4 regions of the Nordella sp. HKS 07 genome follow, and region 3 is predicted to be linked to each of the others. Evidence: predicted binding sites of a transcription regulator. Region 3 holds the regulator's gene; each other region holds the start of a gene.
What was found. The regulator PhoB, encoded in region 3, activates phosphate uptake and scavenging genes when phosphate is short. The targets are predictions, from matches to a motif close to TGTCATNNANCTGTCAT.
Positions count from the first base shown of each region.

Region 1: a site for PhoB is predicted at 1,953-1,969, ahead of G5V57_RS30300 (UDP-2,3-diacylglucosamine diphosphatase). Genes of this name have one in related genera too.
Region 2: a site for PhoB is predicted at 1,733-1,749, ahead of G5V57_RS00595 (CorA family divalent cation transporter). Genes of this name have one in related genera too.
Region 4: a site for PhoB is predicted at 1,305-1,321, ahead of G5V57_RS00390 (PhoX family phosphatase). Genes of this name have one in related genera too.

Region 1 covers NZ_CP049258.1:6,392,177-6,395,385, reverse strand. The annotation lists gene G5V57_RS30310 (competence/damage-inducible protein A) at 1-103, shown strand, start outside; gene G5V57_RS30305 (glycosyltransferase family 1 protein) at 69-1,130, opposite strand; gene G5V57_RS30300 (UDP-2,3-diacylglucosamine diphosphatase) at 1,087-1,911, opposite strand; gene gpt (xanthine phosphoribosyltransferase) at 2,026-2,523, shown strand; gene G5V57_RS30290 (outer membrane protein) at 2,842-3,209, shown strand, end outside.
Region 2 covers NZ_CP049258.1:130,568-133,776, reverse strand. The annotation lists gene G5V57_RS00605 (copper chaperone PCu(A)C) at 1-115, shown strand, start outside; gene G5V57_RS00600 (SCO family protein) at 118-714, shown strand; gene G5V57_RS00595 (CorA family divalent cation transporter) at 715-1,710, opposite strand; gene carA (glutamine-hydrolyzing carbamoyl-phosphate synthase small subunit) at 1,989-3,209, opposite strand, start outside.
Region 3 covers NZ_CP049258.1:3,228,183-3,231,391, forward strand. The annotation lists gene pstA (phosphate ABC transporter permease PstA) at 1-41, shown strand, start outside; partial or broken gene pstB (phosphate ABC transporter ATP-binding protein PstB) at 143-877, shown strand; gene phoU (phosphate signaling complex protein PhoU) at 895-1,611, shown strand; gene phoB (phosphate regulon transcriptional regulator PhoB) at 1,611-2,309, shown strand; gene G5V57_RS15205 (tetratricopeptide repeat protein) at 2,594-3,209, shown strand, end outside.
Region 4 covers NZ_CP049258.1:96,991-100,199, forward strand. The annotation lists gene G5V57_RS00390 (PhoX family phosphatase) at 1-1,242, opposite strand, end outside; gene G5V57_RS00395 (ketosteroid isomerase-related protein) at 1,401-1,814, opposite strand; gene G5V57_RS00400 (helix-turn-helix transcriptional regulator) at 1,866-2,561, opposite strand; gene G5V57_RS00405 (DMT family transporter) at 2,695-3,209, shown strand, end outside.

The DNA.
Region 1 (3,209 bases), 3.2 Mb from region 3:
GCTGCGCTCGCGTGACCAGGCGGCGCTGGCCACTGCGATGAACGAGGTGCGCCAGATGGCGGTCGAACTCACGAAGAACGGGAAGGTGCGAGGCTGGTCGTGATCTCAGCCTGAGGCGTAATCGGCCCGGAGACGGGCCTGAGACTATCCTCGAAAATATCGGCGGTGTGCTCCCAGGTGAAGCCACGCGCCGCTTCGTGCACATTGTCGCGGTCGAGAGTGAGGGCGCGCAATATCGCGAGCTTCAGGTGCTTGTCGAGCGCCCCGGTGACGCCGTCCTTCACCACGTCGACCGGGCTCGGCACATCGAAGGCGGCAACCGGCGTGCCTGACGCCATGGCTTCGAGCATCACGAGGCCAAATGTGTCGGTGAGGCTCGGAAAGACGAAGACGTCGGCCGAAGCCATAAAACGCGCCAATTCCCGGTCGAAGCGGAAGCCGAGAAAGACGGCATCGGGGAAACGCCTCTCGAGCTCACGCCGCTGCGGCCCGTCACCGACGATAAGCTTGGTGCCGGGGAGGTCGAGCTTGAGAAAAGCTTCAATGTTCTTTTCGGGCGCCAGCCGGCCGGCATGCAGCATGATGGGGCGGGGATAATCGAGCCTTGCGCGCTTGCCCGGCTGGAACAGCATGTGATCGACGCCGCGCGTCCATATTTTGAGATTTCCGAAGCCGCGCCGCTCGAGGTCCTGGGCGATGCTGCGCGTGGGCACGAGCACGCACCGGCTGGCCTTGTGGAAATCGCGCAATATGGACCAGGAGGCCGGAACGAGACCGGGGATCGGCAGGCGCAGGGCCAGGTAATCGGCGAAGCGGGTATGGAAGCCCGAGGTGAAGGGGATGTTCGCGCGGCGGCAGAAGCTCCGGGCCGCCCAGCCGAGTGGGCCCTCCGTGGCGATATAGATCGCATCTGGTGCCAGGGCCTCGATCTCGCGGCCGAGTGCGCCAGCTCCGGTCAGCGCCAGCCGGATCTCGGGATAGTAGGGCATCGGCACGGTGCGCCGGCCTTCGGGCGAGAGCACATGCACCACATGGCCGCGCCTTTCGAGCTCGGCCGAGACCGCCCGCAAGGTGCGCACGACGCCGTTAACCTGCGGGGACCAGGCGTCCGTTACGATGGCTATCCGCATGTGCGCTCTCCAGCAGCAAAGCGTCGCGCAGCTTCGCCCATTCGATGATCTCGAACCGGCCGTCGTGATGCTCGATGAGGGCGGTGCAGCTTTCGACCCAGTCGCCGTCATTGAGATAGTGGATGTCGCCGATCATGCGGTCGTCGGGCGTGTGGATATGGCCGCAGATGACGCCTTGCGCGCCGCGATGGCGGGCCTCGCGCACCACGGCGTCTTCGAAATGCGAGATGAATTCGACCGCCTTCTTGACCTTGAGCTTGAGATAGGCGGAGAGCGACCAGTAGGGCAGGCGGAACAGGCGGCGGCCGCGATTGACGAGGGCATTGAACAGCATCGAAATCTCGTAGGCGCGATCACCGAGGCGCGCGAGCCATGGCGCGTAGCGCACCACGCCATCATATTTATCGCCATGCAGCACCAGGTAACGCTTGCCATTGGCGGCATGGTGGATGGCGTCCTCCAGCACCGCGACGCGGCCCATGCGCAAATTCCTGAAATCGCGGAACTTGTCGTCGTGGTTGCCGGGTATATAGATGACCTTGGTGCCTTTGCGGGCCTTGCGCAGGATCTTCTGAATCAGGTCATTATGGAGTTGATCCCAGAACCAGGCCTTTTCCAGGGCCCAGTTGTCGACCAGGTCGCCCACTATATAGAGCCAGTCGGACTCGGTGACCCGCAGGAAATCCAGCAGTAAACGTGTCTGTGCCCGCTTCGTCCCCATATGGATGTCGGAGATGAAGATGGCGCGATAGCGGGTCGTGGGTCTCGAATGTGCGTTCATGGCCAGGCTGCCCGGTTATGGCGCCCTTAGGCCTGACTCCCGTGAAGGTATCATGACGGCCGATTGCGCCGGCCGGGACGGCGCGGCATAAGACGGAAAAACGCGGAGTTCGTCATGGACGAAAAGTGGCAGAAGAGTTTTCCGGTCTCGTGGGACCAGTTCCACCGGGACGCGCGGGCCCTGGCCTGGCGGCTGCATGGGGAAGGGCCGTTCTCGGCGGTGGTGGCGATCACCAGGGGCGGGCTCGTGCCGGCGGCCGTGGTGGCGCGCGAGCTCGGCATCAGGGTCATCGAGACGGTCTGCGTCGCCTCCTATGATTATGAGAAGCAGGGCGAGCTGCAGGTCCTGAAGGCGGTCGGCGACAGTATCGCCGGCAGCGACGGCGGCAGGCATGTTCTGATCGTCGACGACCTGGTCGATACCGGGGCCACCGCCAGGGCGGTGCGGGCCATGCTGCCCAACGCGCATTTCGCCACCGTCTATGCCAAGCCCGAAGGACGTCCCCTGGTCGATACTTTCGTCACCGAGGTGAGCCAGGACACCTGGATCTATCTGCCCTGGGACATGGGGCTTGCCTTCACACCGCCCATTCGCGATGGCGCCAAGGTCTGAGCGGCGGTAAGGCCGCCTTTCGTCGACGCAACTCCAAGCTCGTCGGACATCGCCTGAGCTGTCTGCTCGCCGGCACATCAGGCATTGGCTTCTTGTTAAAGTTGCAAAAGCGTCAAATGGCGCTCTCTTCAGTTGTGCGCGGCCGTGTTGGGAGAAAGATACGAACGTGCATTTCGCCACCGTCTACGCCAAGAGCCGGAAGGAGATGTGGCAGTTTTGTCACATTGCAGAATAAAAACACTTTTGACGAGGAGGAAGCTATTGAGTCTTGCGCCAGTCGCCGGTTTAATGTGTGAAACGGACAAATAGGGGACTGGCATGTTCAAGAAAACGCTTCTGGCTGGTGTGGCTTCGGTTCTGGTGATTGGAGCGGCTCAGGCCGCCGACGTCGAGGCGCCGCCGGTCGTTTATGACTGGACGGGTGGTTATATCGGCCTTCAGGGCGGTTATGCCTGGGGCAAGACCGACGTCGAAACCGACATTGATCCGGACTTCATCGGCGTAATCGACTCGCTTGATGTCGACGACTTCAATGCCAACGGCTTTGTCGGCGGCGTCCATGCCGGCTTTTTGATGCAGTCCGACAGCTTCGTCTACGGTATCGAAGGCGACATCGAATATGCCGATATGAAGGACGACGTGGACATCGTCTTTAATGATGGGGCTTTGGGGGACGGCGGCACGGG
Region 2 (3,209 bases), 3.1 Mb from region 3:
GCCGACCAAGGACACGCGCTTCAAGGCGACGCTGACTTTCGAGAAGGCGGGAGCGGTCGCGGTCGAGTTCAAGGTCGAGCCGATGGGTTCGGGCCATGAGCATGAGGGGATGTGAGCATGCTGAAGGTTCTGCGTGTCTTCCTTTGGGCTGTGGTGGTGACCGTGCTTGCCGGCGCTGCGGCCTATGTCTATCTTGAGCGCCAGCAAGGCGGTGCCACGCAGCCCATGGTCGCGATCGGCGGGCCGTTCAAGCTCGCCGCCACGTCGGGCGGGACGATCGACAGCGCGACGATGAAGGGGAAGCCCTTCGCGGTCTTCTTCGGTTTCACGTATTGTCCGGAAGTGTGTCCGACGACGCTCTATGAGATGTCGAGCTCGCTCGGCAAGCTCGGCGAAGACGCCAAGGACCTCAAGGTCTTCTTCGTCACCGTCGATCCCGAGCGCGATACGCTCGACTTCATGACGAACTATCTGACGAGCTTCGATCCGCGCATTATCGGGCTCAGACCAAGTCCCGAGGAGCTTGCTCAGATCGCCAAGTTCTATCGCGTCTTCTATGAGAAAGTGCCGACGAGCGACGGCGGTTACACGATGAACCACACGGCGCTCGTCTATCTCATGGACCGCGAGGGCAGGTTCTTCGGCACGCTCGATTACGAGGAGACACCGGAGATGCGATTGACCAAACTGAAACGCCTTCTGAAAGACGGCTGATCATTTCCGATCAAGGTAACGAAGGAAGAGCCAGGTGCCGGCGGAAGAGAGCAGAGCGGCGGCGGTCGCGAACCAGAAGCCGCCATGCATTCCCGACCAGGGGATTCCTTCGAGATTCATGCCGAACAGGCCGCCGACGAGAGTAGGCGGCAGGAAGAGGGCGGTGAGGACGGAGAGGCGGTAAAGCTGCCGGTTGGTCTCGGAGGCGAGCTTGGCGTCGATCTCGTCGTGGAAGAGACGGGCGCGCTGCTCGATCTGCTCGAATTCCTGGTCGAGATGGGCGTGGAGATCGAGCAGGTCGGAAAGATCGGCGGGAAAGCGCGGGACCGCGCGTTGCGTATCGGCGAGCACGCGGCGCAGGCTGCGCTGCTGACGGTGCAGCATGGCGGCCTCACGGCGCACGATCACGGCGCGCCGGCGCTCATCGGTGACGCGCTCGTCGAGCACGCGGTCCTCGATGAGCTCGATCTCGGCGGCGAGGTCATGCAGCACGCTTTCGATGCCTTGCGCATAATGGATGAAGAAGGCGAGCAGCAATTGCGCGGGCGATGAAACGGGCCGTCCCGCCTCGAGATGGCGGCGGACGAGCTCGGCCGAACGCACCGGCTTCGCCCGCATCGTGACGAGTATGCCCTCGGCGAGAAGAAACTGCAGACGACAGGTCTCGTGCGTCTCGCCGGTGAAGTCGCGGCGGAGATCGGCGACGCTGCCGGCGGCGTCGGCGGGGAAACATTCGATGAGCTGATAGGCGGGGATGTGCTCGATGAAATCGATGGCGGGCGACGAGAAGCGGCCCGATCGGGCGAGCCAGCGGGCGCAGCGCTGGTCGATGGAATTGAGATGGATCCAGAGCCACTGGCCCTCGGGACTCGAAAGTGCTGGATCGATGTCGGTCTCGATGAGCCGCCTTGCCGACCCGTCAGGGCCGAAGCGGTAGGCGCAGACGAAGCCCGGCACATCGGCGGGCGAGACGAGGGACTGGGTATTGTCCGGCATCGCTTCTGAAGCACATGCCTGTGTGACAGTCATGTAACGGTGCAGGTCGAGATGCAGGGATTTGCAGGAGTGTTTGCAGCGGAATTTACAGCGGATTTGCAGGGATTTGCAGGGAATTCGGCGAGAAGAGGGGAGTCCTCAAAGCCATCCGGCGGCGTGCACCGTGGCATTTCCAACCTGGTTTGGCCCACGGTTGCAAGAGGGGGCGAACGGCGATGAGTGCGCCGGACATTCTCATAGGGTCTGTCGGCGCTCCATCTCTTTTCTCGGTCCCATGCTCAGCCCTTCGCCTTGTCCATCTGCTCGACGAAGCGCTTGAAGAGATAGTGGCTGTCCTGAGGGCCGGGCGAGGCTTCCGGGTGATACTGCACCGAGAACACCGGCTTGCCTTCGATGGCGATGCCGCAATTGGAGCCGTCGAAAAGCGAGACATGGGTCTCGACCACGCCTTGGGGCAGCGTCTCGCGATCCACGGTGAAGCCGTGATTCATCGAGGTGATCTCGACCTTGCCGGTGGTGAAGTCCTTGACCGGATGATTGGCGCCGTGATGGCCCTGATGCATCTTGCGCGTCCTGGCGCCGAGCGCCAGCGCCAGCATCTGATGGCCAAGGCAGATGCCGAAGACGGGCTTGCCGGAGGAGACGAGCTTCTTGATCTCAGGGACCGCATATTCGCCGGTGGCTTCCGGATCGCCGGGGCCGTTCGACAGGAAGATGCCGTCCGGATTCATGGCCAGGATATCCTCGGCCTGGGCGGTGGCCGGCACGACGGTCACCTCGCAGCCGGCAGCCGTGAGGCAGCGCAGGATATTGCGCTTGAGCCCGTAATCGACGGCGACGACCCTGTGGCTGGCGCCATTGGTATGCTGGTAACCCGCCTTCCAGTCCCAGGTCGTCTCGTCCCAGTCCAAACGCTGGGTCAGCGACACGTCCTTGGCGAGATCCATGCCGACCAGGCCCGGCCATTCGGCCGCCATGGCCTTGAGTTTCTTCAGATCGAACTTGCCCTTGGCGTTGTAGGCGATGACGCCGTTGGGCATGCCCTTCTCGCGGATGAGATTGGTCAAGGCACGGGTGTCGATACCGGACAGGCCAACAATGCCCCGGGCCTTCAGCCACTGGCTGAAATGGCGGTGGCTGCGGTAATTGGCGGGGTCGGTGACGGACGCCTTGACGACGCAGCCGCGCACGCCCGAGGTGGCGGCGAGGTTGGTCGTCTCGATGTCGTCCTCATTGGTGCCGACATTGCCGATATGGGGGAAGGTGAAGGTGACGATCTGGCCAGCATAGGAGGGATCGGTCAGGACCTCCTGGTAGCCGGTCATCGCCGTGTTGAAGCAGACTTCACCGACGGCGTCGCCCTCGGCGCCGAATCCCTGGCCCTCGATGACGGTGCCATCGGCCAGAACCAGGAGCCCGGTAATACGCGGCGTCTCCCAGTCCGAGAAGGACGGGCGCGCAGGTTTCTTCGCCGCCCTCGGTTTCACCGGACGGGCAGG
Region 3 (3,209 bases):
TCGCCATCCTGTTGCGCAAGCGCTTCGAGCGCCGCTGGTAAGTATGAAAGGGTCACCCGCCATGGATGCCATGATCAAGACGCCGGTCGCCGACAATGCCCCGCGCATCGCCCGCGAACGGCCTCTGAAGATCAGGGCGCGCAATGTCGACGTCTATTATGGCGACAAGCATGCCATCAACGACCTGAGCATCGACATCCCCGACAGCGCCGTCTCGGCCTTCATCGGGCCTTCGGGCTGCGGCAAGTCCACCTTCCTGCGCTCGATCAATCGCATGAACGACACGATCCCGTCCTGCCGGATCACCGGCAATATCGAGATCGACGGCCGCGACATCTATGACAGGAGCCTCGATGTGGTGCAGCTGCGCGCCCGCATCGGCATGGTGTTCCAGAAGCCCAATCCCTTCCCGAAATCGATCTATGAGAACGTTGCCTATGGTCCGCGCATCCACGGCTTCGCCAGGAACAAGACCGATCTCGAGGAGATCGTGGTGACGAGCTTGAAGAAGGCCGGTCTCTTTGAGGAAGTGAAGGACCGGCTCGATCATTCGGGCACCAGCCTGTCCGGCGGCCAGCAGCAGCGCCTGTGCATCGCGCGGGCCATCGCCGTCAATCCGGAAGTGATCCTCATGGACGAGCCCTGTTCGGCGCTCGATCCGATCGCCACCGCCCGCATCGAGGAACTCATCGACGAACTGCGCCAGAATTACTGCATCGTCATCGTCACCCATTCGATGCAGCAGGCCGCGCGCGTCTCGCAGCTCACCGCGTTTTTCCATCTGGGCAATCTGGTCGAGGTCGGCGACACCGACGACATCTTTACGGCACCCAAGGATAAGCGCACCCAGGATTACATCACCGGCCGCTTCGGCTGACCGCGGAGTTAAGGACTATGTCGGACCATATCGTCAAAGCCTATGACGAGGACCTCGCCAACCTCAAGACGATGCTCGCCCAGATGGGCGGTCTCGCCGAGGACCATCTCGCCAAGGCCATCGAGGCGCTGGCGAAGCGCGACACCAAGCTTGCCGATATCGTGATCGCGCAGGACGAAAAGATCGACGCCCTCGAACTGCAGATCGAGGAGCGCGCCATCCTCACCATCGCCAAGCGCCAGCCGATGGCGCGCGACCTGCGCGAGATCATGGTGGCGATCCGCATCGCCTCCGATCTCGAGCGCATCGGCGATCTCGCCAAGAACATCGCCAAGCGCTCGCATGCCATTTCCGAGCAGCTGCCGCGCAAGCTCGCCACCGGGCTGAATCGGATGGGCAGGCTGTCGCTCGAGCAGCTGAAGGATGTGCTTGATGCCTATACGACGGCCGACGATGCCAAGGCGCTGGAAGTCTGGCGCAGTGACGGTGAGCTCGATTCCCTCTACAACTCGATCTTCCGCGAGCTTCTGACCTACATGATGGAAGACCCGCGCATGATCGGGCCGTGTACCCATCTTCTCTTCGGTGCCAAGAATTTCGAGCGTATCGGCGATCACGCCACCAACATAGCGGAGAATATCCACTATCTGGTGTCGGGCCAGCCGATGCGCGGCGAACGTCCGAAGAAGGACACCACTAGCACGATGCCTTTTGATGCAATGAACGAGCGCTGATGACCGCGTCCATCCTCATCGTCGAAGACGAAGAACCGCTCCAGATCCTGCTGACCTACAATCTTCAGGCGGAAGGATTTCGGGTGCGCGGCACCGCCAATGGCGAGGACGTCGCCCATCTCGTCAGTGAAGAACGCCCCGATCTCATCGTGCTCGACTGGATGCTGCCGGGCATATCGGGCATCGAGGTCTGCCGCCTGCTGCGCTCGCGCGCCGAAACCCGCGACATCCCGGTCATCATGCTGACGGCGCGGGGCGAGGAGAATGAGCGCGTGCGCGGCCTCGCCACCGGGGCCGACGACTATATCGTCAAGCCTTTCTCGGTGCCGGAGCTGCTCGCCCGCATCAAGACGATCCTGCGCCGCGTCAACCCCGACGCGATCGCCGAACTCCTCAAGGCCGGCGACATCGCGCTCGACCGGCGCACCAGGCGCGTGACCAGGGCGACGCGCGACATAACGCTCTCCCCGACCGAATTCCGCCTGCTTGAATATCTCATGCAGAGTCCGGGCCGGGTCTACAGCCGCTCGCAGCTTCTTGATGCTGTCTGGGGCCGCGACATCTATGTCGACGAGCGCACCGTCGACGTGCATGTCGGTCGCCTGCGCAAATGCTTGAAGCGCGGCCGCGAGATCGACCCGATCCGCACCGTGCGCGGCATGGGCTACTCCTTCGACGAGCGTTTCGGGCGGAGTTAAGCCCTCATCCCACCCGTCATGGCCGCCCTTGAGGCGGCCATCCAGCCCATCCGTGCCACGCCTGCTAGGCGTCACGCACATGCCGATCTCCGCCGCTATCCGACGCATCCCGTGCTACGGCCGCTACCTGGCGCTCCGCCAGGCGCTTGTGAGCCACCAACACCGCCAGCGGATCGCCAAGGGCTCACATGCGTCGCGGCGCGAGAGATCCCGGACGAAATACCACTTGCTACGCCTGGGGATGGCCGGGGTATAACCCGCGAAACACGCAAGGCCGACGGACCATGGAACGCCGCCTGACCGCGATACTGGCCGCCGACGTCGCCGGCTACAGCCGCCTCATGAGCCGCGACGAGGAGGGCACGCTCTCGGCCCTGAAGGCGCATCGCCGCGAGATGGCGGACGCCCGGATCGCCGCGCATGCGGGCCGCATCGTGAAGCTCACGGGCGACGGAATGCTGGTCGAGTTCGCGAGCGTGGTGAACGCGGTGGCTTGCGCGGCCGACATCCAGCGCCGGATGCGTCAGCGCAATGCCGGCGTGCCGGCAGAGCGCTGCCTCGAGTTCCGCATCGGCATCCATCTCGGCGACATCATCTTCGACGCTGCCGACAACGACATCTATGGCGAAGGCGTCAATATCGCGGCGCGCCTCGAAGGCCTCGCCCGGCCGGGCGGCGTCGCGGTGTCCGGAACCGTCCGCGACAGCGTTGGAAACCGGCTCGACCTTGTCTTCGAGGACGCCGGCGAGCAGATGCTGAAGAACATCGAGCGGCCGGTCAGGGTCTACACCGTCGACGTCTTCGCCGGCGCCCCGCCGCCGGCGGCCGCGGATGCGCCGGGGCGCAAGGCGGAATCGGCCAACGGAAAGCCCTCGATCGCCGTGCTGCCATTCAGCAATA
Region 4 (3,209 bases), 3.1 Mb from region 3:
TTCCGGCGTGAGCGGGCCCTGGCCATGGACGAGCGGCAGCCAGGTGAGCGTGCCGTCGGCATCGAATTTGGCGACTGACAGTTCGCCCTCGTCGAGAAGGCCGATATTGGCTTTGCGGTCATTCGGATTGAAGGCCTTGGCGGAGACGAAGCGATAGAGATATTCCTGGTGGTCGTCATCGCCCATATAGACGACGACGCGGCCATCCTTGTTGACGACGACGGTCGCGCCCTCATGGCCCATGCGGCCGAGGGCCGTCCGCTTCACCGGCACCGAGCCCGCCTCATAGGGGTCGATCTCGACCACCCATTGGAAGCGATTCACCTCATTGGGTTCCTTTTCGACATTGAAGCGGTCGTCGAAGCGGGCGAAGCCGTAATAGTCGGCCGGCTCATAGCCGATCCGCTCCATGATCTCCTTGTTGGGCGTCTTGGCCGCATCGCCGCCGAAGAACTCATAGGCGAATTCCTCGCAGGTGAGGATCGTGCCCCAGGGCGTGTAGCCGCCGCCGCAATTGGCCATCGTCCCCTTGACCTTGGTGCCGGTCGGATCGGCGGAGGTCTTGAGCTGGGCGTGGCCGGCGGCCGGTCCTGAGATCGTCATCTCGGTTTCGGCCGTGATGCGCCGGTTGAGCGGCGAATTGGCGACCAGCGACCACTTGCCGTCCTTCTTCTCGATCTCGGCCACGCTGTGGCCCATGGCCGACTTGCAGATCTCGACCAGTTCCGCCGTCATCGCCTTGCCGAGCGTCTCGTCGTCCTTGGCGATGAAACCCGGGACCATGATATGCGGATTGGGATATTCGTGATTGACGCAGAGCAGTCCGCGCTCCGATGAGGCCGAGGCGAAGGGCAGCGGCAGATAGCCGACGAAGTCGTTATTGTAGCCGAACTGGCGGGCCTGTACCGTGCCCGACTGCTGGGTGGGGTCGAAGTCGGTTGCGTCCGCCGCCAGCTTGTCGCCCCAGCGCAGTAGCACTTGCGCTGTGTAGCCCGGTGCCACGTGATGGGTCTGGTCATAGACCCGCTTGAGTTCGGTGAAGGTAAGCGATGACTGCGTGCCACCCGCCATCGCCTCGCCGCCGAAGATCGAGCCGGTGAAGCCCGGCACGATAGCGGAGGCCGCCGTAAGCGCGGCGCCGCCCCTCAGCATGTCGCGGCGCGACAGGCGCTCCCTGAGCACGCTCCGGAAATTGGGCGAGCCGGATTTGGAACGGATATGGTCGCGATCGTGGCGGGTCATCTGCGCCTCCTGGGTTTGCTGGCCTTGGGACTTGCAAACTTGCTGGCGCAGATGGAGCTGGGATGACGATTCCGTTACGACTTCATGTCAATCCACAGGGCCATTTTCCGACTCTGTTTCAATGACTTGCGGCAATCGCCTGAATCATTCTCTCAAATTCACTTTCCCAGCACTTGCTGCGTCCAGTCCTTGAGATTGTAATGCGTCGAGACGCGCGCGATCTTGCCGTTCTTGATCTCGAAGAAGGCGCCGACGCGCAATTTGTAGGTCTGGCCCTTGGCCTTGGGCAGACCCGCATCGGTGGCGAGATACTTGCCCTTGAGATCGAACTCGGCCGCGGCCCTTGCGCCCGTGGTGTCGGTCATGACGACAATATTGGAGAGCGTCTCCTTGTAGCTCTTGTTCATGTGAAGGAGGAATTCCTTGAACAGCGGCTTGCCCTTGCGGCGCTCGCCCTGGCTCACCTCATGGACGAAGCCGGTGGCGAGGCAGGCGAGCATGCCCTCGACATCCTGGCTATTGAAGGCGGCATAATAGGTCTGGACGAGCTTGCGGGTCTGGGCGGCAGTCACTTGGAACTCCTTCGAATGTAAGTCGAAGGCCGCTTTAGCCGCTGCGCCAGGCTAAGGCAACGTAATGCCGAAGGTCGTGCGGAAACCCTCGACGCCCTTCGGTGTGAAGGTGACGGCGCGACTGTCGCGGCCGCGTTTTATCCAGCCAAGATCGAGGCAGTGCTGGCAGAGCGCCGCCCCCAGCCGTCCCGCCAGATGCGAGCGCCGCTCGCTCCAATCAAGGCAGGTGCGGCAAAGCGGGCGCGAGCTCTTGGGGTCATCGAGCGCCAGGCCGAAATCGCTGAAGAAGCGATGCCCCTCCTCGGTGACCGCGGCAGCCCCGTCGGAGAGCACGATGAGCCGGCGGGCGCTCAGACTGTCGGCCATGGAAACGGCGAGCCATCCGGCGAGATGGTCATAACAGGTGCGCGCCGTCCGGAGCGCCTGGTCCTTGGGCCCGACCGGCCGGTGGCGCTTCGGGCCGTTGGCGGCGACGAGCATCAGCGCTTCCATCGCCTCGGCGACCTCGGGCGAGGCCAGGCGGAAATAGCGGTGCCTTCCCTGCTTCTCGAGCGCGATGAGCTGAGCCTCGGTCAGCTTGGCGAGATGTCCGCTCGTCGTCTGGGCGCTCACCCCGGCATGCCAGGCGAGCTCGCCCGCCGTCAGGGCCCGGCCGTCGGCGAGTGCCTGCAGGATATTGGCGCGCGCCGGATCGCCGATGAGGGCCGCCACTTCGGCCAGGCTGTTGCCGGAAACGAAATTGCTCATGGGCCGACTATACGCTCTGGCACCTTGCCGGTCGCCTGCAAATGCTACGGCCGCGGCCGAAGCATTCGCGGGCGACAAGGGCGCGTGACCCATGTCACAGATCGCGGCCATCGCAAAAGTTAGGATGACCGCCATGACCGCTTCCCGCTCCCTGACCCCTGAGCTTTTGCTCCTGGCCTTGCTCGCCACTCTCTGGGGTGCGTCCTACACCTTCATCAAGATCGGCGTCGCCACCATTCCGCCTATCACCTTCATCGCGGCGCGCACCCTTATCGCCGCGCTCATCCTTCTCGCGGTGCTGCGGCTCAGGGGTCTCAGCCTGCCGCGCGACAAGGCGACCTGGCGGCGCTTCGCCATCCAGGCGACCATCAACAGCGTCATGCCCTTCACTCTCATCGCCTGGGCCGAGCTCACCATCGATGCCGGCCTCGCCGCCATCCTCAATTCCACCACGCCGATCTTCACCTTCCTCATCACCATCGCCATCACACGACACGAGCCGGCCGGGTGGCGCAAATTCCTCGGCGTCCTCGCCGGCCTCGCCGGCATCTGCCTGATCATCGGCGTCGAGGCCCTGAACGGTCTCGGCCGCGAGCTCCTGTCGCAGCTCGCCATGCTGCTGGCCACCTTCAGCTATGCCATCGCCGC